Regions from separate parts of the Pseudoalteromonas sp. MQS005 genome, predicted to be linked through region 2. Evidence: predicted binding sites of a transcription regulator. Region 2 holds the regulator's gene; each other region holds the start of a gene.

Region 1 (11,038 bases), on a different contig from region 2:
CATCACGAAAACTTGCTGCGGCTGCGTTAGGTAAAAAGCCAGTACTTAAAACTGACGAGCGTGATGTAACGCTTACCTATACCGCTATCGATTATTATGCACCTGCAAGTATAGAGTTTAGGTATAAACTCAATGGACTTGATAATGATTGGCGCTATGCAAATACCCGCCGAGAAGCTATTTACACTAACTTACCAGCAGGTATGTTTTTATTTGAATTAGAGACAAAACGTCAAGGTGAAGATTGGGGCAAAGCGCAATCGGCCGAATACGCTTTTGTGGTGCCTGAACGATTTGGTGAAACTATATATTTTAGATTACTGATCACCAGTGGTTTTGTGTTGCTCTTTTATTTGGTGTTTTGGGTATTTAAAGTTCAAGAGCGACGTAAGCAGCAAGTTCTTGAGGGGCTTATTACTGAGCGAACCCTTGAGCTTCGCCAAGCAAACGATAAATTAAACCAAGTAAACTCTCAGCTTAAACTTGTTAGTCACTCTGATGAGCTAACAGGGCTGAGAAGTCGCCGTTTTTTGTTTGATCAACTACCAAAAGATATTGAGCATTTTCAGCGTAACTCGCAGTCATTGCAGGCTCAAGGTAAATCGTTGGTGTTGTTAATTATTAATTTAGATAACTTTAGCCGCATTAACGATGCCTATGGCCCTATTGCTGGAGACAGCTGTTTACAACAAGTAGCGGCATTACTTAACTCGCGTACACAAGGTTCTGATTATGTTGCCCGTTGGAGTGGTGATGAGTTTTTACTGTTATTGCGTGATTTTAAATGTAATTTAATCGACAGCTATGTATCTGAATTATGCCAAGCAATTGCAGATTATTCGTTTCAGCTTCCTAACGGTGAAACAACCAATATAACAGCGTCAGTCGGGTGGTCGTTCTATCCGTTACCTCTCTTAGGTGGGCAAGTTATTAGCTGGGAAACATCAATTAATCTAGCTGACATAGCATTACATCAAGTTAAAAAACGTGGCGGCGATGGCGTCGCTAATATTACCTTTGACGAGCAATTAGATGCATTTGAGTTTGAGCAAAACCCCAATGTTGAACAGCAAATTGGTTTGTTACAAAGCAATGGTCTAGCCGATATTAAGGTATGGATGCGCTAGAGGTTATAGATGAGCAATAAAAAAGGAGCCAATGGCTCCTTTTTTATTAAACACGATAAGTGTTAGCTCATAAATGATTTAATTGAAGTTAAAATACCGTGTTCACCTAACCCCATTTCATCGTGCATTTGCTGTTGTGTGCCATGTTTAATGAATTCATCAGGAATACCTAAGTTAAGCACTTTTACATCGGCTTTAATGCTCGCTAAATATTCATTAACTGCAGAGCCTGCACCGCCCGCAATCGCGTTATCTTCAAGGGTTACAATAATATCGTGATCATTAATCAGCTCATCAATTAATGCCGTATCAAGTGGCTTAATAAATCGCATGTTTACTAGAGTGGCATTGAGCTCATCAGTGGCAAGTTGTGCGTTTTCAAGCAAGGTACCAAATGACAATATAGCCACTTTAGTACCTTTTTTAATTACATTCGCTTTGCCAATTTCTAGCTTTTGCATAGTGCTTTGAATGTCTGCTGAGCCTGCACTACCACGCGGGTAACGAACAGCAACAGGACAATTAGCTTGATAGCCTGTATAAAGCATATGACGGCATTCGTTAGTATCACTTGGGGCCATAATGACCATATTAGGTATACAGCGCATAAAGCTTAAGTCGTAGGCGCCTTGATGGGTTTCACCATCGGCTCCAACAATACCGGCGCGGTCTATAGCAAATAATACCGGTAGATTTTGCAGTGCAACGTCGTGAATTAGTTGATCGTACGCGCGTTGTAAAAAGCTAGAATAGATAGCCACAACGGGCTTTAAGCCCTCACAAGCAAAACCTGCAGCAAGAGTAACAGCGTGTTGTTCTGCTATTGCTACGTCAAAGTATTGTTCTGGATACTCTTTAGAAAAACGTACCATGCCTGAACCTTCACGCATAGCTGGCGTGATTGCCATGAGCTTACTGTCTTGCTCGGCCATGTCACAAAGCCAATCACCAAACACATTTGAGAAAGTAGCCGCGCCTGGCTTAGATTTTGGTAAGCTTGATGTTGCAGGATCAAATTTTGGTACGCCATGATAACCAATCGGATCGGCTTCGGCAGGCTTGTAACCTTTGCCTTTCTGGGTTTTTATATGTAAAAGCTGTGGGCCTTTTAAGTTACGCATATTGCGCAGCGTATCAACCAACATATTCACATCATGTCCATCAATTGGGCCAATGTAATTTAGACCTAATTCTTCAAAAAAAGTACCCGGGATCATCATCCCTTTAATGTGTTCTTCCATACGGCTGGCAAGCTCTTTTACCGGCGGTACACCAGAGAGCAGCTTTTTACTGCCTTCGCGGATGTTGGTATAAAAGCTACCTGATAAAATACGCGCAAAATGATTGGTTAGCGCACCGACATTTTCAGATATCGACATTTCGTTATCGTTCAAAATGATCAGCATGTCTGATTTAACATCGCCAAGGTGGTTCATTGCTTCAAAGGCCATACCAGCAGTAATTGCGCCATCGCCTATTACCGCGACTGTTTTACGCCCTTTGCCTTCTTTTTGTGCAGCAATAGACATACCTAACGCCGCAGAAATTGAGGTACTTGAATGGCCAACACTAAAGGTGTCGTATTCACTTTCATCTCTAAAAGGGAAAGGATGCAATCCGTCTTTTTGGCGAATGGTATGCATTTGATCACGACGGCCAGTCAGTATTTTATGCGGATAAGCTTGATGACCCACATCCCAGACCAAGCGGTCATCGGGTGTGTTGTATACATAATGTAGTGCAACGGTAAGTTCTACGGTTCCTAAACCAGACGCTAAATGACCGCTACTTTGCGATACCGAATTGAGTAAATAGTCACGCAATTCATGGCTAAATGCAGGAAGCTTATCTTGTGCTAAGTCTCGCAAGTGGGCTGGTTCGTTCACCAAATCAAGTAATGGATACTTGCTGCTATCAAGTGTCATGGTTTTTTATATATCCTTCGCTAATATTAACCCTCCTCAAAACAAACGAGGTTTAAAAGGCGACTTAATATTCAGTAATAATTTTATACTAAGAGTTAATACGTTTTAGCTGTATTTAATGGTCACGTTCAATTAAATAGTTAGCCAATGCCGCTAAATCTGTTGTGTCTGCGTCAATGTTAGCTAATGCCTCATGGGCTTGTTGTATTAAATTTTGTGCTTTTTGCTTAGCGCCTAGCATACCTAATAAAGCGGGGTATGTCGCTTTATTCGCTGCAATATCTGACCCTTGTGGCTTGCCTAAAGTAAGCGTATCGCCCTCAACATCTAAAATATCGTCATGAACTTGAAATGCAAGCCCTATAGCGTATCCAAAAGTTGATAAGTTATCTAAAGTTTGTTGGCTTGTATTAGGAGCGCACAGTGCGCCAAGAGTGATCGCACAATTTATTAGCGCACCGGTTTTAAGTTTATGAATGCGTTCTAACTCATCAACAGTAATAACCTTATCGGTTGCTGCAATATCGCGGCCTTGTCCGGCAACCATACCTTGTAATCCTGATGCATGCGCTAGTGCTGCGATCATTTTTAATTGTGCTTCAGTCGAACATTTAAATGTATGCTTAGCAATAAGTTCAAATGCTAAAGTTTGCAGTGCATCTCCAGCTAAAATCGCTTGTGCTTCACCGTATACAATATGACATGTAGGGCGACCACGGCGTAAATCATCATCATCCATAGCAGGTAAGTCGTCATGCACTAATGAATAACTATGAATACATTCAATGGCTGCGGCAAGTACATCTAAATCACGCTTGTCAGCACCGAGTATTTTACCTGTGGTGTACACTAAAAACGGGCGCAGTCTTTTACCACCATTCATTACACTGTAATGTGTGGCTTCTTTTATAGTATTGTCGCTTTCAAGAGGTTGTTCAAAATAAAGGTTGAGCGTATTAGCTACATCATCTTGAGCGAGTTTTATTTGTTCTTTTATGCTCACGATTATTCCATATCGTTATCAAACTGAGTAAGCGGTGCTTTTTCGTCATTACCCATTAATATCGACACCTTTTGCTCAGCTTGTTGAAGTTTGCCTGAGGATGCGCTCGCAAGTGCAATACCGCGCTCAAATTGCTTTAAAGACTGTTCAAGCGATAAATCACCTTGTTCCATTTCACTGACAATTGTTGTTAGTTCTTCTAGTGCTTGTTCGAAACTTAAATTTTCAGGTTTTTTAGTCGCCATCTTTATTTTCAACTTACATAATAAATTTAGACGCCAATTTTAGGGGGAATGCTAAACTAGGTCAAAGAATGATATTGTTTTTTGATAGATAAATGCTGTTGATTGGGTTTTATTGCGTTTCAACGTTATTTTTTAAAATTATTAATTTTGATTAATTAGATTGATTACCTATGTTGATCTAAAATATAACTAATCTTAATTTTACCGTTTATCATAAAAATCACTTAAGTATTTCAGTATCTTGCCGATAAACAATTAATAACAACGCTTGCGAAGAAAAAATATAAAACCTTTGGAGGGAATGTGGATTTAGCAACCATTATTGGGATCCTTGGCGCAATTGGCTTAATTGTCATGTCCATGTTTATGAGTAGTAGCGGTGAAGTCGCTATGTTTTACAATACCCCTTCTGTGGTTATTGTATTCGGTGGTTCCCTTTTTATCGTTTTATCTAATTTTACCATGTCGCAATTTCTTGGCATTGGTAAAGTATGTGCAAAAGCGTTCATGTTTAAAATTGAGCCTCCTGAAGCATTAATCGAAAAAGCGGTAGAATTAGCTGACTCTGCTCGAAAAGGCGGGTTTTTAGCCTTAGAAGAAGCCGAAATCCCAAATCCTTTTATGCGCAAAGGCGTTGATATGCTAGTAGATGGGCATGATGCTGATGTGGTACGAGCAACATTACAAAAAGATATTTCGTTAACCACCACTCGCCATGAAATGGGGGCAACCTTATTTAAATCATTAGGTGATATTGCACCTGCAATGGGGATGATCGGTACGTTGATAGGCTTAGTGGCTATGCTCTCGAACATGGATGACCCCAAAGCTATCGGACCGGCAATGGCGGTTGCGTTGTTAACCACATTATACGGTGCATTTTTAGCAAACGTTGTAGCCATTCCTATTCAGGTAAAACTTGAACTGCGTAAAGACGAAGAGGCCATGAATCAGCGCTTAATTTTAGATGCAGTATTAGGTATTCAAGACGGGCAAAATCCTAAAGTAATTGAAGGGATCTTGAAAAATTATCTAGCTGAATCAAAACGCGCAGTCAATACTGAGGAATAATTATGTCAGATGAAGAGTGCAAATGCCCACCTCCAGGACTTCCTGCGTGGATGGGAACGTTTGCCGATTTAATGTCATTATTAATGTGCTTTTTCGTACTTTTACTCGCATTTTCTGAAATGGATGTACTTAAATTTAAACAAATTGCAGGCTCAATGAAGTTTGCTTTTGGTGTACAAAATAAAATAGAAGTAAAAGACATTCCAAAAGGGACATCTGTTATTGCTATGGAGTTTACGCCGGGTAAACCTGAGCCAACTCCTATAGAAACCATTCAGCAACAAACGGTTGAAATGACCCAACAAATGCTTGAGTTTCAGGCGGGAGATGAAAGCTCCGCAGGTGGACGTCAAGAGCAACGTGGTGAAAAGCGAGGTGGTGAATCAAGTAGTACCTCAGAGGAAGTTGCTGCAGCTACGGCAGTGTCTGCTGCTGATCAAGAGCAAATAAATGACTTAGTTAAAAAAATTGCGCAACAGCTTGAAAAGCAAATTATTGATGGGGCTATTGAGCTTGAATCTTTAGGGCAGCAAATCATAATTCGTATTAGAGAAAATGGCTCGTTTCCATCGGGGAGTGCATTTTTACAACCACAATTTAAACCTATCATTCAAGATATTGGCCGATTACTTAAAGATGTACCCGGTGAAATTACGGTGTCTGGTCATACGGATGATTTTCAGGTTTCCAACGAGCTTTACATTAATAACTGGGATTTATCATCTAAACGCGCAGTTGCGGTAGCGAGTGAATTACAAAAAGTTCCAGGTTTTGATAAAACCAGAATGATGGTGGTAGGGCGTGCAGAAACTAGGCCCTTAGTGCCGAACGATTCCCGCGAAGATCGAAGACGTAACCGCCGTGTAGAAATATCAATTTTACAAGGCAAGGCAAAAGAGTCAGCGCCAATTGATGTAAGATAGAATGACTTGGCTATGTACCTTTTTTAGCATAGAATGCAACATTCTTAACAAATGTAATGGGGCGAATATGTTGACTAAGTATTGTAGTATGCCTGGTAACGGCGATGGAACTGATGAAGATACAAAAGTTAAGTAAGGTTATTTAGTTTGCCTGAATGGTTTTTGTATTTTGTAAGTATATTAAGCAAAAGCTGGGTTCTTATTTTGAGTCCGGCTATTTTTATATTCTTTATCCTCAAAGATTATTTAGCTCTTAGGTTCGTTGTTATTACTGCCGCTTTTTTCTTATTTGGCACTGTGACCTACTCAAGTTTAATGGCGTTTGATGATGGTATTTATATATACCGTTACCTTGTATGGGCATTAACAGATATTACTTGGATGGCACTTATTGCTTATTGGGGTCTTAAAGATAAAGTGCATTTGTGGCAATGTGTACTTGGGCAGCTTATTGTTATTGGTGCACCCATTCTTCAATTATTTCGCTTAGTTGACCGACACCTTTGGGATTTATCTTATAGCACTGTGATGTATCAAACATTTATGCCTTTAATAAATATTGCCACTGTTGTTGTCTGCTACCTGCCTCTTTTATATCTTTTTGTTAATAAGCGAAATAAAGCTTTAAGTTAGAAACTATAAAAATATCCCCAGTTTTAAACTGATATGCTAAACTACTGTTTATATGAACAGTGTTAGGGTGTGGTTATGAAACTTTATATTGCTGAAAAACCTTCATTAGGACGCGCTATTGCAGATGCGCTTCCAAAACCTCATAAAAAACACGATGGTTATATTGAAGTGGCGAATGGTGATTGTGTGTCTTGGTGCATAGGCCATTTGCTCGAGCAAGCAGAACCTGATGACTATGACGAACGTTTTAAAAAATGGCAATTTGAGCATTTACCTATTGTGCCTGAACACTGGCAATTAAAAGCTAAAACAAAAACCCGTAAGCAGCTTACCATTTTAAAAAAATTAATTAAGCAGGCAACAACACTCGTACATGCTGGCGATCCTGATCGTGAGGGTCAGCTACTGGTTGATGAAGTAATCGAGCAAACAAAAATTAGTCAAACCAAAAAGCAAAGTATTCAACGCTTATTGATTAGTGATTTAAACTTAACTGCGGTAAAAAAATCACTCAACTCTATGCGGGCTAACCGTGATTTTATCCCTTTAAGTGTATCTGCTTTAGCGCGGTCTCGTGCTGATTGGTTGTTTGGTATGAATTTAACGCGAGCTTATACGCTAGCTGGGCAAAAAGCGGGCTTTGGTAATGTGTTGTCGGTTGGGCGAGTACAAACACCTATTTTAGGTTTAGTTGTAAATCGTGATAATGAAATCGCAAATTTTGTATCCAAACCATTTTATGAAGTACTTGCTCATCTTGTTACACCTGAGCAGCAATCATTTACTGCTAAGTGGATACCGAGTAAAGCGTGCGAACCATATCAAGATGAAGAGGGCAGAGTACTTAATAAAGCCTTAGCCGAAAATGTGACTTCACGCATTGCTAATCAGCCCGCAAATGTAACAGCGCTTGAGCAAAAGCAAAAAAAACAAGCCGCGCCGCTTCCTTATAACTTATCTGCTTTACAAATAGATGCTGCTAAAGCTTTTGGGATGCCAGCACAAAAAGTACTCGATATTTGCCAAGTTTTATATGAACGTCATAAATTAATTACCTACCCACGCTCAGATAACCGTTACTTACCGAGAGAGCATCACCAAGATGCACCTGCTATTTTAAAAGCGATAGCCGTAAATGGTGGGCAGTCAGTAGAGCTGGTAAATGAGGCAAATGCAAAACAACGTAGTAAATGTTTTAATGATGCAAAAGTGGCCGCTCATCACGCCATTGTGCCAACAGCTAAACAGTTAAAAAGTGTGAGTTTAGCCAATGATGAAGCAAAAATTTATCAGTTAATAAGTCGACACTATTTAATTCAGTTTTATCCCGACTACATTTACAACGAAAGTAAAGTAGAGGTAACCATAGCCGGTGGTTTATTTAAAGCAAGTGCAAAGCAAGATGTAAGCTTAGGTTTTAAATTGCTCATGGGTAAGTCGGAACTTAAAGAAGAAGCTACATTACCTTATTTAGAAAAAGGCATGGCACTTACTTGTACTAAAGGTGAAGTGGTGCAAAAGCATACATCTCCTCCGGCTCATTTTACCGATGCAACCTTACTTGCTGCTATGACGGGAATTAGCCGTTATGTAAAAGACCTGCAAATCAAAAAAATATTAAAAGAAACAGATGGCCTCGGTACAGAAGCAACGCGTGCAGGCATTATTGAGCTGTTATTTAAACGTCGCTTTTTAAAACGTGAGGGAAAAGCAATTAAAGCAACTGAAACAGGTCTTGCATTAATTAGTGTATTACCAGAGGGATTATCAAGCCCCGACTTAACTGCAAAATGGGAGTCGAGTTTAGGTGATATTGCACAGCAAGCAATGAGTTATCAGCAGTTTATACAACCTTTATTAGCCGATTTAACTAATTTTGTAAGTCAAGCGGCGAACTGCAATAGTCAGGCATTTGCACTGTTACCTAAAACGTCACCTAAAAAGCGCTTTGCCAAACGTACAAAAAAAGCGCCGTATAAAAAGTCGAGTTATAAAAAAAGCCCTGCGGTAAATTAATCGCAGGGCTTACATATAGCGTTGAAGGTTACTGATTGAATAGTGCCATAGCGGCGTTACTCATTGCCTTTATTCCTGTAGGCAGTGCTACTTTATAATCAGGCGCAAATTTACTTGAATGTAACGAGGGCAGTGTTTCGTTATTTTTTATTGCCTTGGCGTACTGCTGTTGGTTAACGCCACCTAGCCAAAATAAGGTGATAGGAATATTTTCGTCGGTGCGCCCGTATAATCCAAAATCTTCACCGGCCATTACCGCTTCTGTTTCGAGCATGTTTGCATCACCTATCGCACTTTTTATAGCGTTTCGAACAAGGTTAGTTTGTACTGGGTTATTGTAAGTTGATGGAATTGATTCATCTTCATGAACTTTCACTACAGGGTAGAGAGATTCCTCAAGGCCTGCACTTTGTGCTATACCTGCAGTAATACGTTTAATTGCCGCTATTTGTGCGTTACGTATATCTGGATTGTAGCTGCGTAGCGTAAGTTGTAACTTAACTTCATCAGAAATAACATTGTGTTTAGAGCCACCATGAATGGAACCCACCGTTATCACTGAAGGCTCAAGTGGAGAAAGCTCACGACTAGTAATTGTTTGTAGTGCAAGTATCGTTCGAGCTGCGATGATCACAGGGTCGATAGTTGTATGCGGGTAAGCACCATGGCCACCTTTGCCTTTTATACTAATATCAACAGAATCAACACTGGCCATGGTGTATTCATTTTTCATTGCCACTTTACCCGCAGCAACGCTAGCGCTTACATGCAAAGCAATAATATGATCTGGTTTAGCGTATTTGTTAAATAATCCTTCCTTGAGCATTGCTTTTGCACCACCGCCTACTTCTTCAGCGGGTTGAGCAACCATCATTAAAGTACCTTGCCACTTATTTTTATGCGTAATTAATTGCTCAGCAGTACCAATAAAAGAGCTCATATGAATATCATGACCACAGCCATGCATAACGCCAACTTCACTACCTTGATCATTAATTGTGGTAATAGTTGATGCGTAAGTTTTGCCTGTTTGCTCTGTTATAGGCAGGCCATCAGTATCAGTTCTGATCATGACGGTAGGGCCTTGACCATTTTTGTAAATTCCGACTACACCATAGCCACCTACATTATCGGTTACGTCAAACCCTAATTTCTGAAGTCGTTCAGCGATTTTTTTACCTGTATGCTTTTCCTTATATGACAATTCAGGTGATTGATGTAGGTCTAAGTAAAGTTTTTCTATTGCCGGCATGCTGGTATCAAGATCCAACTTAAGTGCTTGCGCATTCAATAATGGGCTGACTAATAAACACAATGCACTTACATACGCTAATTTCATATTTCCCTCACTACCTTCTATTGTATTTAAATGATTTAAACAGATGACTTGTAATTATTATCTTCATCACCATATAAAAACCTAAATAGATGAACATGGCAATAATTCAATGAGCAATATAGTTAGTCTTAACGCACAAAACCTTCAGCAAGTATTGGGTGAAACATCACAACAAAAGTTAGTACTACTTAACTTTTTTTCTCCACAAAGCCCAGAGTGTATTAGCCAAGCAGCTATTTTAGATAAGTTAGCTGCTGAATACAGCAACTATATAGTAGTCGCAAACTTAGACTGCGATGCAGAGCAGGCACTTGCCTCTCAACTTGCCCAACAAGTTGGATTGCAAACCTTACCTACTTTAGTGTTATTAAAAGACTCAGCTCCAGTTGATGTATTAGCGGGTGCTCAAACAGAAAGCCAAGTTCGTGATGCATTATCTAAACATTTACCAGCTCAACAAGACTTATTATTAGAGCAGGCTAAGCAAGCACTGATTAATAGCGACTTAAATGCCGCGTTTACTTATGCCAAACAAGCGTATGAACTTGATAGTCGAAATGCGAGGATTAAATTAGTACTGGCAGATATATGTATACAAATCCACAAACTCGATGAAGCCGCTGCGTTAATAGAAACAATAGATGTACAAGAGCAAGATGCATACTTTAATAATATTAAGGCAAAATGTGAGGCCGCATTAGATGCAACCGATTCACCGCAGATAAAAGAACTTCAAGAAAAAGTCGCTAAACATCC
Region 2 (11,038 bases):
TTCGTATGGTTTCGTTATCTGTATACCCGCGTACTCTTATATAGTTATCGACTGATGCAATGATTGCTTCAATTTTTTTTACAATCTCTTTGGCCTTGTTATGTGCAACAGCACTACCACTGGCAAACAACAATCCGGAATTGAGCTCTATAACCAACCAGTCTTGGCTTAGTTCTAAGCTAGCCTCGCCACTGCGTATCTCATCAATTAGCGACGATTGTAATTTAGCCAATAAACTATCCAGCGGCTTACCTAAGTGGCGTTGACTAATATTGCTATTGTCACTTTGACCATCGAGTAACATTGGGCCTTGCTCTTGCTCTTGAATACTTTCGCCATAGAGTATTTCAGCCTCAGGGGTCACCCTTTCAAGCAATAAAGCATCACCATTTACCCCGTTACCCTGCTGAGAATATTGTTTTGCAGACTTATCAAAAACATGCTCAAGAGAATCAGATAAAACCTTGATGTTGTCTTCTTTGTTTATCGCAATTGCATACAATACAACAAAAAATGCAAACATTATGGTCATATAATCCGCATAAGAAACTAACCAACGCTCAGTATGTTGGCTCTTTAATTGGTGATGACGTAAGCGACGGCGTAACATAGGCGCTAATGGGCCTGTAAAATTGGACGTTCAACGCGGTAGGCTTCAAGCTTTAGTTCAATATTAATAGGGCTCTCACCTTGGCTAATAGCAATTACACCTTCCGCTAACATTTCGTGATAAAGCATCTTTTGTTCAACCCGTTGCTTTAGCTTATTGGCCATAGGTAAAAATAATAAATTAGCCAAACCAACACCATATATAGTTGCAATGAACGCGGTGGCAATACCCGTTCCTAACTGCTCAGGATCGTTAATAAATGACATGGCTTGAATAAGCCCAAGTACCGCACCTAAAATACCAATAGTTGGGCTATACCCACCCATTGCTTCATATACCCGGCTAGCCTCAAGTAATCGTTCTCGCTCAAGTAATAAGTCAATCTCGAGGGTATCGCGTAGTTTTTGCTCTGAACAGCCATCAACTAATAAACTCAGTCCTTTGGCGGCATAGGGATCTGAATGCGCAAGTGCTTCGTTTTCTAATGCTAAATACCCTTCTTGACGGGCTTTATGCGACCAGCGTTTTACTTGCTCAATAGCATCTTCAATATCATGGTCGTCGGTAACAAAAACCCAATGAGTAATACTAAGCATTTTTTTAAATGTATTGGCTGATGTTTGTAACATCACCGCACCTAATGTACCGCCTAATACAATAATTAGTGCAGGCCCATTAAACAGCGCAGATACCACACCTCCCTCTAAAGAATAACCGATTGCAATAGCACCTAATGCAACCAGTAATCCTAAAACAGAAAGCTTATCCACAGCCAACCTCTCTTTTTAAGCGTGCAGCCACATCATGAAGGCTAATGCTTTCGCTCGCTAAACCTGCACTGGCTATCGCCTGAGGCATACCATAGACAACACAGCTTTTTTCATCCTGAGCCCAAATTGTAGCGCCAGTTTGCTTAAGCATGCGAGCACCATCACGACCATCTGCACCCATGCCTGTCAAAATAATGGCAAGCACATCACCTTGATACGCTTTGGCCGCACTGGCAAAGGTAATATCAACACTTGGTTTATAGTTTACTCGTTCATTTTTATCTTCAAACACACGAAGGGTTCTATTAGAGCCACGTCCTTCTACCATCATTTGCTGGCCACCTGGCGCTAAATAAGCGCACCCAGGTTGTAATCTATCGCCTTGCTGCGCTTCTTTTACCTTAATCTTACACAAGCCATCTAAGCGAGTAGCAAAGGCCGGGGTAAATGCAGCAGGCATATGCTGTATGAGTAAAATAGGGTGTGGAAAATTAGCAGGTAATTGCGTCAAAATAGTTTGCAGTGCAACTGGCCCACCTGTGGATGTACCAATAGCAACTAACTGATACTGCTTACCACTGGCACGCGCTGAGGCACTGCTGTTATTAGGTGCAGGACTCGCATTATTAAAGCTACGATCAGGTTGAACTATCGGCTTTTTAGCAAGGTTAGAAAAGCGTTCAGAACTGTTTGACGCTGGTTTACTAATACTTGGAGATGGGGCCGTTCTCGTAATTCTTCCAATACGCTGGCGGCCTATTTCCTTAACCTTATTTTGCAATAACTTAATTGCATCATCGTTATTGCGAGCAATATCTTCAAACTTTTTAGGTAAAAAGTCCATCGCCCCAGCATCAAGCGCATCCAAAGTGGCAGATGCCCCTGCTCGTGTTAACGATGAAAACATTAAAATAGGTGTTGGATTACTCGCCATGATCTCTTTCACAGCACTAATACCATCCAGCACCGGCATTTCAACATCCATGGTGATAACATCAGGACGTAACTGAGCTGTTTTTTCGACGGCCTCTCGGCCATTTACAGCAAAGCCTATTACCTCAATGCCGCTGTCTTGTTCAAGAATTTCACTCACTCTGCGGCGAAAAAAGCTTGAATCATCAACTACTAAAACTTTAACAGCCATTTCGCTCTCTTATTCAATGAATGGGTAGGCATAAAGTTTATACCTACTTTTTATTATCCAGCGTAATGCTTTAGCATACTCGGTACATCTAATATCAGTGCAATTCCACCATCAGAGGTAATAGTCGCACCCGCCATACCCGGCGTACCTTGCAATAATGCATCTAGAGGCTTGATCACCACTTCTTCTTGACCTATTAGTGAATCAACAACGAACCCTACTTTTTGAGTCCCTATTTGCACAATAACGACATGCCCTTGTGCTTTTCGCTGACCTCTATCAGCGCCTTTTATAAGCCAATGTTCAAGGTAGAATAATGGAATCGACTTTTTACGAACAATAATCGTTAGCTGGCCATCAACCACATTAGTTTTTGTTAAATCTAAGTGGAATATTTCACTTACACCCGCTAGCGGCAAGGCAAAGGTTTGCTCTCCCACCACCACCATTAAGGTAGGCAATATCGCAAGTGTTAGTGGAACTTTGATTTCTAAAGTAGTCCCTACGCCCATTTCTGATTTTATGTTAACCGAGCCATTGAGCTGAGTGATTTTTGTTTTAACCACATCCATACCAACACCACGGCCAGAAATATCTGAGATTTCTTCTTTGGTTGAAAACCCAGGTGCAAAAATAAGGTTATAAGCTTCAGTATCAGAAAGACGACTCGCTTGGTCGTGATCAAGCACCCCTTTACTAATCGCAATCTTTTTAAGCTTTTCAGCATCCATACCGGCACCATCATCTTGGATGGTAAGTAGAATATGATCACCCTGTTGCGAAGCTGATAAAGTCACCGTACCTGTTCTAGGTTTACCCGATGCTTCACGAATATCGGGCATTTCAATACCATGGTCGACCGAGTTGCGAACCAAATGCACCAATGGATCGGCCAATGCTTCCACTAAATTTTTATCTAAATCGGTGTCTTCACCGACAAGTAATAAATTAATATCTTTTTTAAGTGTTCGTGCTAAGTCACGTACAACACGAGGAAAACGGCCAAATACTTTTTTAATCGGCTGCATTCGTGTTTGCATTACTGCACCTTGGATATCAGCAGTCACAACATCTAAGTTGGAAATAGCTTTACCCATAGCCTCGCTATCAGAGTTAGTCGCCAAACTCACTAAGCGATTTCGCACAAGTACTAACTCGCCCACCATGTTCATTATTTGGTCTAGGCGTTTGGTATCAACACGTACTGTTGTTTCTGCCGGTGGAGGCGCTGCTTTTTTAGGCGGCGCAGCTTTAGCTGCTTGTGCCGCAGGAGCCGGCTTAGCTGGCTCTGGTTTAGGCTGTGGCTTAGCTGCAGCAACTGGTTCTGGCTTTTTAGCTGCCACTGGTTCTGGTTTACTTACAGGAGCCGGTGTTTCTATCGACTTAGGTGCACCTTTACCATGAAGTTCATCAAGTAACGCTTCAAACTCGTCGTCACTTATTTCATCATCGCCCGAGCTTTGCTCGTTACTTGGTGGAGCCACAGGAGCTGATGGTGTTTGTTGTGGTGTACTTGCGGTTGCTTGGCTCACTTCGCCAAAGCTGCCTACACCATGAAGTTCATCCAATAAGCTGTCAAACTCATCGTCAGTTATATCACCACTGACATCATTGTCACTTGATGATGATTGTTTTTCTTGTGGGGCTTGCCCTTTTCCATGAAGTTCATCAAGTAGGCTTTCGAATTCGTCTTCGGTTATTTCATCAATCTGAGACTCAGTACTGCTGCTATCTGAGCCGCTAAATAATTCATCAAAAGCAAACGGGTCTTCTTCAGCATCGTTGCTCGGTTGCTCTGCAACTGGTTCGGGCTCTACCGATGGGGTTTCGACAGGAGCTATATCTTCAACCACAGAATCGCCGGCAAGCTCTTCTGCTGTCGGTGGCTGTCCAAGTTTGTGAAGTACTGCAAGTAATTCTGGATCAGCAGGCTCTGGCTGGTCACGATTTTTAATCGTGGCAAACATTTCATTAATGGTATCCAGTGCTTGTAAAATCACATCCATTAATTCAGAGTTAACTGTTCTTACACCTTGGCGCAGTAAATCAAACACATTTTCAGCACCATGACATGCATCAACAAGCTCTGTCATAGCCAAAAAGCCAGCGCCACCCTTTACAGTGTGGAAACCGCGAAATATTGCGTTTAGTAGCTCAGTATCATCTGGGTTGTTTTCCAGTTCTACTAACTGTTCAGATAAAAGCTCAAGGATTTCTCCGGCCTCTACTAAAAAGTCTTGTAAAATATCTTCATCGACTTCAAAGCTCATGCAGTACTCTCCTATTAGAAGCCCAAACTTGATAATAGATCATCAACTTCATCTTGATCAGATACAACATCATTACGCGTTTCTTTATCAATAATAGGCCCTTCGGGACCTGCTAGTGTTTGTGCAACAATGGGATCTTCTATTTTTTCTGGTTGTTCAGTTGGTTCAACCTCACCACCTTGCGCTGCAAATGCAGTTAACAGGTGAATTAAACTTTCTTCAACTTCACGGACAAGTTCAATAACACGGCGAATAACCTGACCGGTTAAATCTTGATAGTCTTGAGCCATCAGCACATTAGTCATCAGCATTTGTAACTCATCGGTTTTGTGATGAGAACTGCTCATAAACTTATCAATACTATGACAAAGTGATTTAAACTCACCAAGCTCTATTTCGCGGTTCATTAAACGATCCCACGTTGGCTTGATATCAGCTATTTCGTCAGCGATTTCTTGTGCTAATGGTAAGCTTGCTTCAACCGCATCCATTGTCTTATTGGCTGCGTTTTCTGTCATTTCCATGACATAGTTAAGGCGTTTTTTTGCGTCAGGGATGGCATCAGTGGTAATGTCTGTTAAACGCGTGTCTAACTCGAAACTTTTTAAAGCTTCGTGCAGTTGACGCGTCAACTTACCCACCTCAGCAAATAACTGTGATTGCTCTTGTGAAGCTGTTTCTAAAATTAACTGATTCGCTTTATCTTGCTCACCATTTTCTAAAAAAACAACTAACTGGCGAGCTTGTTCTAAAGTAATCTGAGGCGCAGCAGGTGCTGACATAAGCCTCTCCCTCTCATTAACCTAAGCGTTCGAACACTTTTTCTAATTTAGTTTTCAATGTACCTGCAGTAAATGGTTTAACAATATAACCATTAACACCTGCTTGGGCCGCAGCAATTATTTGTTCTTTTTTAGCTTCTGCTGTAACCATTAAAACAGGAATATGCTTTAATTTTTCATCAGCTCGAATTGCCCTTAAAAGATCAATACCTTGCATGCCTGGCATATTCCAATCTGTTACAACAAAATCAAACGCTTGATTTTGCAACATAGGCAAAGCAGTTGACCCGTCATCTGCTTCTTGAACATTGGTAAAACCTAAATCGCGCAACAGGTTTTTAATAATACGTCTCATTGTTGAGAAATCATCAACAACAAGAATTTTAATGTTTTTATCCAAAACATCCTCCAGTGAGGCCTGAACCTTTATTTACTTACTTCTAGTTTATCCAGTCATTGATTTTTGCTTTAAGCTTAATCATCGCCTGACCATGTATCTGACTTACACGCGATTCACTTACATCGAGTATATGCCCAATTTCTTTTAAATTCATCTCATCGTTATAGTACAAAGAAAGCACCATTGCATCTTTTTCCGGTAACGACTTTATTGCACTGAGTAAAGACTCATTAAACCGTTCATTTTTAACATTATTGAACGGTTTGTCTAGTGCTAAATCTTGGCCATGAGGTGTAATCACATCATCATCTATACCAAGGTCTTCAATACCTAACACTTTGCTTACATTTACATCGTTTAAAATATGATGGTACTCATTTAGCGAAATTTCAAGTTTTTCAGCAACTTCACTATCTTTAGGTTCACGGTTTAAACTGTTCTCAAGCGCAACAATAGTCTCTGCAACCAAACGGCTTTTTCTGTGAACTGAACGTGGAACCCAATCGCCTCGGCGCATTTCGTCTATCATCGCACCACGAATACGAATACCGGCAAAGGTTTCAAAGCTTGCGCCTTTGCTTGCATCAAAGTTTTTTGAAGCTTCAATTAAACCAATCATACCCGATTGAATTAAATCATCTAGCTGCACACTGGCCGGTAAACGAGCAATTAAATGGCACGCCACTTTTTTGACTAATGAGGCATGCTTTTCAACAATCATATTTAAATTCTGTGTTGACTGATATCCCATAGCTCTATTCACCGGTATTGTCATTGTTAGTTACTAACTAGTTTCTCAATGAAAAACTCTAAATGACCCGAGGCTTGACTAGGTGTTGGCCACTTAGCAATTTTTGTAGCCAGTGTTTTAAAAGCAATTGCAGCAGGCGACCCAGGAAAAACCTCAACAATTACTTTTTGGCGGCGCGTTGATTTGCGCATATTTTCATCATATGGAACCGTTGCAACCAACTCCATTGATATATCTAAAAATCGGTCGGTAACCTTTGAAAGTTTTGCAAACAATTCCTGCCCTTCGCGTAAACTACGCACCATATTGGCAACAATTTTAAATTTATAAACGCCGTGCTCACGGCTAAGTACTTTAATTAAAGCATAGGCATCGGTAATTGATGTAGGCTCATCACATACCACCACAACCACATCTTGCGCTGCGCGAGAAAAACTCAGCACCATATCGGAAATACCCGCAGCGGTATCAACAATTAAAATATCAAAGTCGGTGTTAAGTTCACTAAATGCACGAATAAGTCCAGCGTGCTCTGAGGGTGATAACTCAACCATACTTTGCGAACCCGATGTTGCAGGCACTATTTTTATGCCTGCGGGACCTTCGACTAAAATATCATCAAGTTCACATTCGCCCGATAAAACATGAGATAAATTACGCTCAACGCGCAGTCCAAGCATCACATCACAATTCGCTAATCCTAAATCAGCATCTAGTACAAGCACACGTTTGCCTTGTTGGCCTAACGCGATTGCCGTGTTAAGGGATACGTTCGTTTTACCCACTCCACCTTTGCCGCCGGTGACAGCGATAACTTTTACGCCGTTATTATTATTCTTGCTCATTTTGCGAAGGCCGCTTGCTTGATCTAAAACTGTGTTAATCATACATCTCTACTGTGCTCGACGCCACTGATTGGTGTCGTGATTGTTGTGCTTTTATTCTTTTTAAATACAATTGCTCAGCTTTTTTTACTAGTTTTTCGGCATTTGCCACTCTAATATCTTCTGGTACTCGCTGACCGTTAGTAAGATACCCTATTGGGAGACGATTTTGAATCGCAATACTAATAATCTCACCTAAACTCAATGACTCATCAAGTTTAGTAAAAATACATCCGCTTAGCTGTACTTTTTTAAAGTGCCTTACTGTTTCTTGTAATACATTAATTTGCGCCGTCGCACTTAATACTAAATAACTACGTATATCAACACGCTGATTACGCATCAAGGTGTTTAACTGCTCAGTTAAGCGTAAATCACGTTGACTCATTCCCGCTGTATCAATTAAGACTAGACGTTTATTTCGTAAATGGTATAAAACTTCTGCTAATTCATTTGCATCTTTAACTTGTTTAACGCCACAACCTATAATACGACCATACGTTGCTAGCTGCTCATAAGCACCAATACGGTAGGTATCGGTAGTAATAAGCGCTACTTTATCGGCACCGTATTTTTGTGCACCCAATGCTGCCAGTTTTGCAACTGTGGTGGTTTTACCCACGCCTGTAGGCCCGACTAACGCAAAAACACCGCCTTGGCGAAGTATTTCGTTGTTCGTGGTTTGCATTTGATCTTCAACCATGTTCAATAAAGCTTTCCAGCCTTGTTGGCGAGACACATCGTCTGGTACAAAACATGCCATTTGCTCAGCAACATTTTTTTCTATCCCCATACCGACTAAGCGGTCAATCATACATGCACGGGTCGGGTCGCGACGTGCCATATCTTGCTGCATTAAACCTGATACTTGGTGCTCTAATAGTTGACGAATTGCGTTCATTTCTTCACGCATTGTGCTGATGTCACTGGATTCTTTATGAATTGTTTGCTGACGCGGTGCGCTAGGTGAATCTAAATCGTCAAAGCCACTGTCTAAGTCGTCGAAACCTAAGCTATCGGCTTGGGTGCGAGGACGCACTGGCGCGCTTTGTTCACGTTCAAACATATTTTTAGGTCGTGATTGCACAGGCTCTTGTTCTTGATAGTGACCAGAAGTGTCAATGCCAGAGTGTGAAAACATTGAAGCAAGCTCTGCTGAACGAGGACGTGGAGACTGACGCTCTAGTAAAGCTTGTAAGCTATCTGCAACCTTTGCCTGTGGCTTAGGTTGAGCGCGTTGCGGTTCTGGTTTAACAAAATTATGTGAACTTTGCTCAGTATGTGCAAATGAAGCTCTTGCAGCAGGTTGGCTTTGAGGCTGCTCTGGCGGTTTTGTCGCTGCTTTGTCGTAATCAACTGCAGCAACAATTTCAACGCCATTAGCTAGTTTTTTATTTGACATAATAACCGCATCAACACCCAACTCTTCTTTTACTTCTTTTAGTGCAGTGCGCATGTCTTTAGCAAAAAAACGTTTAATTTTCATAATTCAAACCCCTTTAAAATCTTATTGTTGGCCTACAGAGCTGACAATCTTGATCTGTCTTTCATCTGGTATCTCTTGGTAAGACATCACTCGCAATCCTGGAATGGTGTATTTAACAAATCGAGATAACACAGTGCGTAACATTCCTGACGTTAGCAATATTGAAGGTTCACCGGCCATTTCTTGATTTTGATGCGCTTCATTCAATGATGTTTGAAGTCTATCAGCAAGCCCTGGTTCTATTCCGGCACCTTCATCACCTGCATTTTGAAGTGACTGATGCAACATCTGTTCCAACTCAGGCGCCAAGGTTATGACAGGGATTTCAGAAGACATACCAACGGCATCTTGGACGATTAATCTACGCAGTGATATTCGCACTGCAGCCGTTAATACATCTGGGTCTTGGCTGCGAGGTCCATACTCAACAAGGGTTTGAACAATTGAGCGCATATCTCGTATTGCTACCCCTTCATTTAATAAATTTTGTAGTACTTTAACGATGGTGGTCAGCGGTAATACCTCAGGTACAAGTCCTTCAACTAAGCGAGGGTGACTCTTACCTAACATATCTAATAAGTTTTGTACTTCTTCATGTCCGAGTAATAATGCGGCGCTATTGGTGAGTAACTGGCTAATATGGGTTGCCACCACGGTAGCCGAATCAACCACCGTGTAACCTAAAGACTGTGCTTCATCTTTTTGATCAGGTTTTATCCAAACTGCATCTAAACCAAACGCAGGATCTTTAGTTTCAATTCCTTTTAGCGGGCCAAATACTTGGCCTGGGTTAATCGCTAATTCATCACCATGTTTAAGCTCACCCTCACCACTTGATACACCCATCATGGTTATGCGGTATGCATTTGGGTCGAGTTCTAGATTATCGCGTATATGCACCGGCGGCACTAAAAAGCCCAGCTCTTGAGATAGTTTTTTACGCACTCCTTTAATACGGTTTAACAGCTCGCCACCTTGTGATTGGTCAACGAGAGGAATGAGTCGGTAACCGACTTCTAGACCAATAACATCAACTTGTTGAACATCATCCCAACCCAGTTCTTTTTGCTCTTGTTTAGCCGCAATTCCGGTACCTGAGGCGGCATTTTCGGCTTCTTCTGCTTCTGCAGCGGCTAATTTCAGTTTATTTTGCTGAGTATAGTATGCAAGGTAACCTAAAAGCGCCCCTAAGCTTAAAAATGCAAGGTGTGGCATACCTGGGACTAAGCCCATAGTAATAAGGATACCTGAGGCAATAAATAACGATTTTTCGTTACCTAATTGCTTCTTAAACTGATCGCCCATGTTGTGCGATTCATTTTGACGGGTTACAACAATTGCAGTACCAATTGAAAGTAGTAATGAAGGTAATTGCGCGACTAAGCCATCACCAATGGTCAATAGTGTGTACACTTCCATAGCGCGTGAAAAACTTAAATCATGTTGGATCATGCCAACAAATAAGCCACCCACAATATTGATCACTAAAATGACTATGCCAGCAATAGCATCGCCTTTTACAAATTTACTAGCACCATCCATAGAACCATAAAAGTCAGCTTCACGGGTTACTTCCTCACGACGTTCTCTGGCTTGCTCGGCACTGATAAAACCGGCATTCATATCTGCATCTATGGCCATTTGCTTACCTGGCATAGCATCTAGAGTAAAACGCGCTGATACTTCTGAAATACGACCAGCACCTTTGGTGATTACCACAAAGTTAATGATGATCAGAATTAAAAACACCACCAAGCCCACGGCGTAGTTACCACCGATTACCACTGAACCAAATGCTTCAATGACTTTACCAGCAGCATCCCCACCGTTATGACCCTCAAGCAATACCACCCGGGTACTGGCCACATTGAGTGCTAAGCGCATTATGGTTGCAATTAATAGCACCGCTGGGAACATACCAAACTCAAGCGGTTTCATGGT
Region 3 (11,038 bases), on a different contig from region 2:
TCGTGAAAGTTATGCAAAAGAAAAACAAGCTGAAAATTCAATTTCAGAAATTAAAGATTTTGCAAATAGTTGCCGTTTTATAAACTTAACCGTATTAGACTCTGGTTATAATGATGAAACAGGATTTGTTACATTTAAAGCTCACTACTTTTATCAAGATTTATATTGCGAGTTGGCAGAAAATTCAAGGTTTATTAAAGAAGATGGACAATGGCGATACCTTGATGGTGAGATTACACCGGTTGCCGATATTAAAGTAAAACGTAATGATACGTGCCCTTGTGGCAGTAATAAAAAATACAAAAAATGTCATAGTGTATAAACTTCAGCTACAAAAAATGGGCCACAAGGCCCATTTTCAAAAACTACACTAAACGCAAATTAGCGTTTTACTCGCCATCATCTTCATCGAAATCTTGACGCTGTGCAGGTCTTGCTAAAATCTCTAAGTAAAAAGAAGTTAAACCTTGCTTTTCAATTTCACTGATGTGATTGTTAATTTCAGCAACGTGAACCACTTGGGCTTCTTCAGCCGTGTTACCAAACTTACAATCAAATGCCCAGTAGTCGGCATCAACAGGTAAAGTTTTATTACGTTCTCTTTTCAAATATTTTTTCACTTCATGCTTTGCAGCATCAACCATACGAGGGTATTTGATTTTCTCATGATTCAGCGTGAATGTTTTCTTCATTACGTTCCTAATTACCTTGGTTTAATGATAATGGCATTTAATGTCATACCATTTGCGCCATTATAGCAATTGCATTTAAATTTTGGATGCTTTTTTTATATTAAATCAGTTATTAAAATAAAGCACCTATAAAACCAATAGTTACTTACTACTATAAACACAGTTTATTACAATCAAATGGCATGTATAAAGCAGCAATTGAACACATATAATTAGGCACTAAACAAATGTAATGGCTGGTGGATAGCTTCATTTTGTAAATCATCATAAAATGCCACCGCATCCATTTGAGGGTTTGATAACTCGGTGTTGGTATTTTGAATTCGTCGACGTACCGCTAATTCACAGTTATCAATGACAGTCAGAGGAATGTGGTTTTTATCATCACGAATATTAAATGGCTCAGGCTTTAAGCACTGAGTTAACTTTATATCACTCATCCCTACAGCGCTTCCCATTTTTGCTAAAAGCTCTGTGTTATTTTTACCAATTAACATATTAAAGGTATCTGGCGCTAATGGCTGCTTTGGACCTGCGCCAAATTGTTTACGCAGAGCATCTTCATTAGCTTGATAATGCTTAGTGTCACTTTTGGGTAGGTGGAATTCACTAAAATCGAGTGCATCGTGAGAGAGCATTGCTAATAAAAGTGCAAACTCGCCTCGGCGGTTTTCGTGCACACTTTCGTTAAGCCTTGTTTTTAACTGGCTCTCCGTGATTAACAAATCACCAATCTGCATAGACTTTAGCCTATTTAACTAATTAATAAGTATTTATCGGCTAAATTTGAATTTTCTTTAGCTTTTTTCTTTACTTAAATAAGAAGTTTGCTATTATCTGCCGCGTTGCATTGGAGGGGTTCCCGAGCGGCCAAAGGGATCAGACTGTAAATCTGACGGCTCAGCCTTCGCTGGTTCGAATCCAGCTCCCTCCACCACTTTTCTTAGGCTAAGTTAAGTGGGGCCAAATGCAATAACAATTAGTGTGGAGGGGTTCCCGAGCGGCCAAAGGGATCAGACTGTAAATCTGACGGCTCAGCCTTCGCTGGTTCGAATCCAGCTCCCTCCACCACTTCTCTTCTCTACCTTATTTCTTTTTATTCAAATACCCACTGTAAACTCATACCATGATTGTTTAACCAGTTACTTGCTTGTTTATAATCTGAATAAAATAATCCCACACGTTGCCAAAATTGAGCACTGTGATTTAAATATTTTAAATGTGCTAATTCATGAACAATCACGTAGTCAATGACCCATGTCGGTGCACTTGCCAAGTGTAAGTTGAAGGTTAGTTCACGCCTGCGATTACAACTACCCCAGCGACGTTTATACAATTGAATACGAATATTACTCGGTAGCTTTTCACCCATCAGCTGACAATAATCGTTAACTCGCATTTCAATATAACTTTCTAATTTCTCATGCAAAAACTGCTCTAGCAAACTTTGATACATTTGCGTTTGATGCTTTACACGTGAAGAAATACTCAGTAACAGCGTTTGGCTTTCATTGTGCTGCTGCCATTGAGTGCGTACTGCGTTATCAAATTGCACATTAACAGCTTCATTAAATAATTTAATACTCTGGGTTTTGAGTGGAAACTGTCGTGTATCGGCTTGAATTTGTTGCTTATGTAACTGAGCATCAATCCAGTCCTGTTTACTTAACAGCCATTCATTAATTTGTGTTTTCGTTACAAAATGGGGCGCATATACCGTAAGCTCACGTTGTGCGACTTTGATAGCCACTGTTTTTCTTCGCTTACTACGCTTTAAAGTGTAATCCAACAATGAATGCTGCCTATTTATAATTAACCACTGGGTTTTATTTTACCTTGTACCATAACGGCTAATCTATAAATAATCCCCACTAAATGCCATTTTAATAACAATGCATTTAGTGCTACTCAATAAATAGTATGATTTAGAGCTTAAAACACTTACGTTACTTTTGTAATTTATAACTCAATACCTTGTGATTATTATTGTATTTTATATTAGACTGAATTTAAGAGTTATTATGTGAATGATTGATGTTAGCTAATTTTTTTATAAACGAACCAGATCCAAGCCTAATTATTAATGGTGTATACGACCCAAGTTTAGTGACACTATCTATACTCACCGCAATTTTTGCAGCTTATTTTTCTTTGCACGTTATCGATTTAGCAAATAATACACATTTTAAATCTTATCGAAAGTTAGCCAATATAACCGCAGCCTTAGTCCTTGCCGGAGGGGTCTGGAGCATGCACTTTATTGCTATGCTCGCATTTTCTTTGTGCACTACAATTGAATACGACCCCACACTAACTTTTGTATCGTTTATACCGGCTTTACTGGCATGTACCATTGCTTTTTCTTGTTTGAAAACATATAGCTCTCACCCTCGTATTATCAATTTAATTCTAAGCTCTCTTTTATTTGGCGCGGGTGTTGGCACCATGCATTACAGCGGTATGGCCGCGATGCAATTAAGTCCTTTACTTCGTTATGATCCAATATGGTTTGGCGCTTCAATTGTTGTTGCAGTGCTGCTGTCTTTTATAAGTCTCTATGCACGTTTTCATTTACCAGCACACTTTAAAAAATTAACGCCTGTGCATAATCGTATTATTTGCGCCCTTATTCTTGGCCTTGCCGTGGCTGGTATGCATTATATGGGCATGGCTGCTACGCGATTTATTGCAACAAGCCCGATAATTAACGAGCAAACAAACCAATCACATCTAACCTTTATTGCTATTAGTGTGTCGTTCGCCACGCTTTTATTAACAGCGGTGGTTGTGATCATCAATGGCATGATCCGATACAGAATGCTGTTGGGGAAAAAATCAGCTGAAGAGTCTCGCCTTGATGCTATTTTATCAACTGCCATTGACGGCATCGTTACTATAAATATTAAAGGCACTATTTTGAGCTTTAATAAAGCCGCAGAAACAATTTTTGGCTGGCAAGATAATGAGGTCATTGGCCAGAATGTAAAAATATTAATGGCTGATGATATTGCTAATCAACACGATGCTTTTTTAAAAAATACAACAAACCATGAGGTAAAACGTGTTATTGGTGTTAATCGCGATGTGTGGGCAAAACATAAAAATGGTCATCAATTTCCAATTCGCTTAGGGATTGGTGAAGTAAAGCAATTACAAACTGAAACATTGTTTGTAGGCTTTATTACCGATTTAACTGAGCAAAGAGCGTTACAACAAAGCTTAATTGAAAAAGAGCGACAATACCGTACCTTAATGAACAATATGCCCGGTGTGGTATTTCGCTGCTTGTTAGATGAACACTGGAGTATGTTGTTTATCAGCCCTAGCGTCTATGAACTAACGGGTTATCGCGCTGAAGAATTTACTGAGCAGCGTATTACCTTTGCCGAGCTTATTGTTAAAGAAGATGAAGCGGCTATTTCTTTAGCGATTGATCAAGCAGTTGCATCGACCAGTCAATACTCAATTGAGTATCGCATTCGCCATCGCAACGGCAATATTATTTGGGTACTTGATCAAGCAAGTATTATCACTAACTCTAAAGATGATACACGCTGGGTTGATGGCGTTTTAGTTGATATAACCAAGCGCCATGAATATGAGCAAAGCTTAAAGCAAGCTAAATACGAGGCTGAAGCAGCCGCGCAAGCTAAACAGTCTTTTATGGCAAATATGAGCCATGAGATACGTACCCCCATGAATGCAATTATTGGCTTTAGTGATATTTTAATGAATAGTCCGCTTAATAAAGAACAACAAAAACAAATTATTACCGTTAATAACGCTGCGCGTTCTTTATTGCATTTACTCAACGATATCCTTGATTCAGCAAAGCTAGAGAAAGGTAAACTCGAAATTCAAAAAGTACATTTTAACTTGCAAGAATTGCTCGATAATATTGTGTCGACATTTTGGCTTGATGCAAAACGCAAAGACTTACAGCTCATTTTAAAAATAGCTGACAATGTAAATCCATTTTATTTTGGTGATGATACGCGTTTACGCCAAGTGCTAACCAATTTAATCGGCAATGCGATAAAGTTTACTGAGCAAGGCCATGTTACTGTTTCGGTTACTCATAAACCCAATCAACCCATTTTATTTGAAGTACAAGATAGTGGTATAGGTATCGAAAAAGGTCGCCTTGAGGCTATTTTTAAACCCTTTGAGCAAGCAGATGGCACCACAACACGCCGATTTGGTGGCACAGGGCTTGGCACAACAATTAGTAAGCAGCTGGTTGAATTAATGGGCGGCAAAATATATGCACAAAGTACCCTTGGTCAAGGTAGCTGTTTTTCCTTTACTGTTGGGCTTGAGCCAGGCGAAAAAAGTCAAGTGCAAGCCATTAGTAAAAACGCATTTAACTTACCCCCATTAAAAATCTTAGTGGTGGATGATATTGAACAAAATATCGAACTACTCACTATTATGCTTTCCCAAGCAGGCCATCAGGTAAGTAAAGCAAATAATGGTTTTGAGGCCATTGACATGTTTAATCAGCATCGCTTTGATATTATCCTAATGGATATTCATATGCCTAAATGTGATGGGATCAGTGCCACAGCATCAATTCGCTCTTTAGAGCAGCAAAAACAACTAAAGCACACGCCAATAATTGCCTTAACGGCCAGTGTGCTACAGCAAGATAAACTAACAGCCAAACAAGCGGGTATGAATGGTTTTACAACCAAACCCGTTGACATAAACCAACTCAACCAAGAAATAGCACGGGTGCTTGGGCTTACTATCAGCCAGTTAGTAACTAACGATCCAATAGATTCAAAACTTCGTATAGATTTTAATAAAGGCGAAAAAATGTGGGGCAGCAAAGAGAAACATCTCAAAGAGGTTGTACTCTTTTTAGCTCAGCATCAAAATAGTATGCTAACTTTGGCGACCACTAAGCTAAACGATAAGCATTATGCTCATATTTTGCATAATTTAAAAGGTCTTGCCGGTAATTTAGCGCTCAATAATTTATCTTACTTAATTGCGCAAGCTGAAAAACAACGTGATATAACAAGTTATACTCAGTGCATATTAAAATGTCAGCAAGAGTGGCAGCAGCTAGCAGATGAATTATCACACTTACACATTGCTTTTAAAGAGAATGAATTACAAAAAGAAACCGTGTCAGATGCTGAATTTATTCACCAATTAACGCTTTTACTCAGCCAAGCTAAACGAGCAGAGTTGGATGATACGTTATTAAGTTATATTGAAAGAATAACACCCGAACAACACAAAGCTGCTATTTTGAATATTTATGAGCAGTTTAATGACTTTGAATTTGATAATGCACAAACACAGCTCAACGCATTATTAACAACACTCAATAACTAGCTCTTCTGAGGATACCGATGGATCAATCGATAAGTCAGGCGCGAATATTAATCGTCGATGATGAACCTGCAAATTTAAAAGTAATGCGCGAGGTCTTAGCGAGTAACTACCGTTTATCGTTTGCTAAATCGGGGGCTGTGGCACTGCAATTAATAGAAAACGCTCCGCCAAAACTCATTTTACTTGATGTAATGATGCCAGATATTAATGGCTTTGAAGTGTGCAAAATTTTAAAAGCTAATCCTAAAACCGCACACATTCCGGTCATTTTTGTCACCGCACTCACGCAAGAACAAGATGAATCGGAAGGGTTTTCGCTAGGTGCGGTTGACTATATAACCAAACCTATTAGCCCTGCGATTGTAAAGGCAAGGGTAAAAACTCATCTTTCTTTAGTACAAGCCGAGCAACTAAAACAAGCACATGTAGATTTAGTTGAGCGATTGGGTCGCGCGGCAGAGTATAAAGATACCGATACGGGTGAGCATATTGCACGAATGAGCCAATACAGCAAAGTACTTGCTTTAGCGTTGGGAATGAACGAACAACACGCAGAATTATTACGCCAAGCTGCGCCAATGCACGATGTCGGAAAAATAGGTATTCCTGATTCGATACTGTTAAAACCTGGCAAATTAACCCCCGACGAATTTGCACACATGAAAGAGCATGCCGCTATAGGGGCTAAAATATTGGCCAACTCACCTTCCCCCTTACTGCAACTTGCCCATGTATTGGCTATCGAACATCATGAAAAATGGGATGGCACAGGTTATCCTAATGGATTGAAAGGCGAGGAAATCTCTATTGAGGGGCGGATTGTAGCGATTGCTGATGTATTTGATGCACTTACATCAAAACGTCCTTATAAAGAGCCTTGGAGCATAGAGCAAACACTAGAGCATATGCAACAACAAGCAGGAAAACACTTTGACCCTCAGCTGGTTGATCTTTTTATTAGCAAAATAGACGCTATTTTAGCGATAAAAAAGGCTCATCAAGAACGCGATTAAATCGTCTCTTTTTTGAACAAATATTACTGCACAAAGTTCAACAGGACCTAGCCCCTTTTGGCATTGTGAGAGCCTAACGCTACAGCTGGAAAATGCTGTTTTATAATGCGGTAGTGATGGGAAGTGATCTCATGGCTATTGCCACTGTTATCTTTAAAATACATAGAAAAAGTCACGCCATGATCAGCCAGTATCGTTTTAATTTCAAGCTGCTCAAAATGTGCTAACCACGCTATAAATTGCTCACCGGTTGCAGCAAAAGCGATTCCTTTACTTCGCCCTGGCGCCTCAAATAAAGCTAAACGTGTCGATCCGTTTTCATCTTCAAGCGTTAAAGGGCCTTTGCCTTCTTCATTCCAAAATGCTAATTCCTCTACTACAGTAAAACCAAGCACCTTTTCATACCAATCAACGGCTTGGGTGAGGCTTTGAACATTTAAATGACAATGATCAATACCGCTCAATTTTGGCCTCACTGTCTTACCCTCCAATTTCAGATTTTAGCTGCTCTAAAAAGTCATACATGTAATCTGTTCTTCTAAGTGCTTCGGCTTTAGCAGAAGGTGTATTCATACTTTTTGCAATATGCAGTAACTTTATAAAAAAATGATCTAATGTGTATTGTTTATCATCGGGCTCACGCTCTAAACAAAATGGATCATTAGGATTGTACAAAAGTCGGCTTATTGAGCCCCCCACTTTCATACAACGACTAACACCAATAGCCCCTAAGGCATCCATTCTGTCAGCATCTTGTACAATCTGTGCTTCAACGGTTTTAATAGCAATATTGGCGCTAAAACTATGCGCGGCTATGGCGTGGTGAATATCATCAAATAGCGCTTCATCATAGCCAATAGACGCTAAAAAACTAATCGCTTTATCGGCAGCCATCGTTGAAGCTTTTGCCCTATCGGGATGGTTTTTTGCTACGGCCACACAATCATGTAACCACGCAGCAGGTAAAACAACATTCATATTGGCTTTTTCAGCAGTGCATAATTTAACTGCAACACGTACTACCCGTTCAATATGGGTAATATCATGGGCTACATCAGCATGGATAAGCGCTGTTATAAATTCTCTGCATTGCTGATCAAGTTGCTTTAATGAAGGGCTAAGGGCTAAATTGTTCACCGAGCTTCCAAAAATCTATTTAAACGAGGTAATATCCCCTACTTTAACGCGATTTATAAGGCCCTTGCAAAACATTCATTGTATGTTGCGCGTGGCTTGACTAAAATACAGCGCTTATTTATTACTACAGAGAAGCCCTATGTCATCTGCCGTTTACCTGCAAGCTGGTCGCGATAAATCATTAAAAAGAAAACACCCTTGGTTATTTTCTAAAGCCATCAAAAAAATTAAAGGTAAACCTGGATTAGGTGACACGGTAACCATACACGACAGTGAAGGTAAGTTTTTAGCCACCGCGGCTTACAGCCCGCATTCACAAATTCGCGCGCGTGTTTGGAGCTTTGATGAAAAAGAAGTCATAGATCAACATTTTTTCGAGCGTCGCCTACGTCGTGCTTTAGAAGCTCGCAGCCATGCGATTGAAGAAGGTGGACTGACCGGTTTTAGGCTTTGCGCCGCTGAATCCGATTATTTACCGGGTGTTACCATAGATAAATTTGATAACACCTTGGTTTGTCAGTTACTCAGTGCCGGTGCTGAGCGCCACAAAGGTGAAATTGTTGGCGCATTAATGGCTATTTTCCCAGGCTCAAATATTTATGAGCGCTCAGATGTAGATGTGCGCACTAAAGAAGGCTTGGAGCCAATTAAAGGAGTGCTTTGGGGTAATGAACCCACAGCGCCAGTTATCATTGAAGAAAATGGTTTAAAAATTGAAGTTGATATTCTTGAAGGCCATAAAACCGGCTTTTATTTAGATCAACGTGATAGCCGTGCTGCACTGGAGCGTTTTTCAAAAGATAAAACCGTATTAAATTGCTTTAGTTATACGGGAACGTTTTCTCTTTATGCCCTGCGTGGTGGCTGTAAGCATGTAACCAATGTCGATGTTTCACAACCAGCTCTTGATACAGCAAAGCGCAATGTTGAACATAACAACCTTGATTTAAATAAAGTCGACTTTGTAAAACAAGATGTATTTAAGTTATTGCGCCAATACCGTGAAGACGGCGTGATGTTTGATACGATTGTGATGGATCCGCCTAAATTTGCTGATAATAAAGCGCAGTTAACTGGGGCATGTCGGGGTTACAAAGATATTAATATGATTGCGATGCAAATATTAAAACCAGGCGGCACACTGCTTACTTTCTCATGCTCTGGTTTAATGGAACAAAATTTGTTTCAAAAAGTGGTTGCAGATGCAGCACTTGATGCAGGTAAAGATTTGCTGATCATGGAGCGCTTAAATCAAGCAGCTGACCACCCTATTGCGGGCAGCTACCCTGAAGGCTTTTATCTTAAAGGCCTTATTTGTAAGGTTTACTAAACACTAATTTTAGTTAAACTCAATAATTTCTAGCCCTGCGGTTATCGTGCCATCCTCTTCTGTGCTGGCACGTATCACCTTTGCAGTGGCTTTTAACGGTGCAATGCTTGGATGGGTTGATGCAATATCAACCGATAAAATTGAGTTAAGCTCTAATAAATCATCGAGCTGCAAGGAGAGCCCTGTTGCACTTAAGTCAAGGCAGGTGCCTGTGTAACTTAGTCCTGCGACGGGCTCAATCGAGGTTAACTTAGCGGGTGTGTTAACCTGCATACGTCTGTAGTTTCGCTTATCTTCAGTAAACATAATTCCCTCTACACAATATTATTAATTTTTTCTCGTAGTACGGCGATAGAAAAAGGTTTTACAACGTAAGCATCACACCCTGAGTCAAAGCCTGCTTGTTGCTCAAGCTCTGACTCAAGTCCTGATATCATCACCACCGGAATGTGTTTTGTCTCTGGCGTATGTTTAAGTATGCGACAGGTATCATAACCATCAAGCCCCGGCATACATACATCAAGCAAAATAATATCAGGCGGATTAGCAATGGCAGATGCTAAACAACTTTTACCAGAATCAGCATAGCTTAAATCAAATGTTGATGCTAACCCTGCTTTGAGTATTTCAAAATTGAAATACTCATCATCAACCACTAACAATTGTCGCGCTTGGTGTTTTAGTAATGAGGACATAGCAATGTCATTTCCTTCTCAAGTTAGTCCCTTAGGGTCTGTTGACCGTTCAAGGTTGAATTTGCAGTAGCCTGTTTGGTATTTAGGCAAGGCAGAGCCTATGTGGTGTGGTTTTTACTTAGCCCACTAGGTTACAAACCTCGCGCCGCAATTAAACTGCCCTTAGTTTGAACAAATTTTAATCCACAAAGGTCAACAGACCCTAGCTTAATAGCGAATAAAGGGATTATTCAATTTCTTTTATCGCATTTAACACACGTTTTGCTGAAATTGGATAAGGTGTACCTAAGGTTTGCGCAAATAAGGATACGCGTAATTCTTGCTGCATCCAAAAAATAGCCTCAACATCATCAGGCAATGGCATTCCTTTAGGGGTTTTATTCGTCAGTTTTTTATATTCTTGCGCCACTTTTTCAAGCTCTAGCACACATAATCTATCACGATTTGGGTCAACGGGTAGCTTTTCTAGTCGTTTTTGAATCGCTTTTAAGTAACGAATTAAATCGCCGAGCTTATCCGCCCCATGCTGGCTCACAAAACCTTTAAAAATAAGCGATTCTAACTGAGATTTAATATCGCCATGGGCAGTGATCATGGTTAAATCTACTCGCCCTTTCATTTTTTTATGCAGCGCATGAGCAATACTCAGTACTTGCTCTACTTGGGTTGCAATTGCTACTACGGTGTCGCCTAATTCGCCGCGAATATGCTCTTTAACCGTTTCAAATGCATCACTTGTACGAATATCACCATATTTAACTAATAGGCTATCAACACCCGATGCAATGCAGTCATCTATTAAATCGGCAATTTTACCAAAAGGAT

What was found. Region 2 encodes FliA, which starts transcription of late flagellar genes. Its sites were predicted from a motif close to CTAAAGNTNNNNNNNNNNNNGCCGATA; they were not measured.
Region 1: the regulator FliA is predicted to act here: its motif matches at 4,524-4,550, upstream of pomA (flagellar motor protein PomA).
Region 3: the regulator FliA is predicted to act here: its motif matches at 1,467-1,493, upstream of A9479_RS06815 (VC2046/SO_2500 family protein).

Annotation. Positions count from the first base shown of each region.
Region 1 covers NZ_LYRQ01000060.1:521-11,558, reverse strand. Annotated here, with positions in the region: gene A9479_RS16815 (ligand-binding sensor domain-containing diguanylate cyclase) at 1-1,127, shown strand, start outside; gene dxs (1-deoxy-D-xylulose-5-phosphate synthase) at 1,190-3,052, opposite strand; gene ispA ((2E,6E)-farnesyl diphosphate synthase) at 3,168-4,055, opposite strand; gene xseB (exodeoxyribonuclease VII small subunit) at 4,058-4,300, opposite strand; gene pomA (flagellar motor protein PomA) at 4,604-5,371, shown strand; gene A9479_RS16790 (flagellar motor protein MotB) at 5,374-6,294, shown strand; gene A9479_RS16785 (hypothetical protein) at 6,442-6,927, shown strand; gene A9479_RS16780 (DNA topoisomerase III) at 7,003-8,943, shown strand; gene A9479_RS16775 (M20 family metallopeptidase) at 8,972-10,282, opposite strand; gene A9479_RS16770 (tetratricopeptide repeat protein) at 10,392-11,038, shown strand, end outside.
Region 2 covers NZ_LYRQ01000003.1:86,827-97,864, forward strand. Annotated here, with positions in the region: gene A9479_RS02485 (flagellar motor protein MotB) at 1-610, opposite strand, end outside; gene A9479_RS02490 (flagellar motor protein) at 616-1,380, opposite strand; gene A9479_RS02495 (chemotaxis response regulator protein-glutamate methylesterase) at 1,373-2,524, opposite strand; gene A9479_RS02500 (chemotaxis protein CheA) at 2,578-4,794, opposite strand; gene A9479_RS02505 (protein phosphatase CheZ) at 4,809-5,576, opposite strand; gene cheY (chemotaxis response regulator CheY) at 5,593-5,976, opposite strand; gene A9479_RS02515 (RNA polymerase sigma factor FliA) at 6,017-6,727, opposite strand; gene A9479_RS02520 (MinD/ParA family protein) at 6,754-7,614, opposite strand; gene flhF (flagellar biosynthesis protein FlhF) at 7,607-9,097, opposite strand; gene flhA (flagellar biosynthesis protein FlhA) at 9,119-11,038, opposite strand, start outside.
Region 3 covers NZ_LYRQ01000013.1:66,620-77,657, reverse strand. Annotated here, with positions in the region: gene A9479_RS06825 (YchJ family protein) at 1-322, shown strand, start outside; gene A9479_RS06820 (DUF6172 family protein) at 390-692, opposite strand; gene A9479_RS06815 (VC2046/SO_2500 family protein) at 905-1,432, opposite strand; tRNA gene A9479_RS06810 (tRNA-Tyr) at 1,545-1,629, shown strand; tRNA gene A9479_RS06805 (tRNA-Tyr) at 1,679-1,763, shown strand; gene A9479_RS06800 (M48 family metallopeptidase) at 1,789-2,481, opposite strand; gene A9479_RS06795 (PAS domain S-box protein) at 2,727-6,038, shown strand; gene A9479_RS06790 (two-component system response regulator) at 6,056-7,051, shown strand; gene A9479_RS06785 (VOC family protein) at 7,099-7,527, opposite strand; gene A9479_RS06780 (HD domain-containing protein) at 7,532-8,188, opposite strand; gene A9479_RS06775 (class I SAM-dependent methyltransferase) at 8,328-9,518, shown strand; gene A9479_RS06770 (PilZ domain-containing protein) at 9,528-9,824, opposite strand; gene A9479_RS06765 (two-component system response regulator) at 9,833-10,213, opposite strand; gene hrpA (ATP-dependent RNA helicase HrpA) at 10,440-11,038, opposite strand, start outside.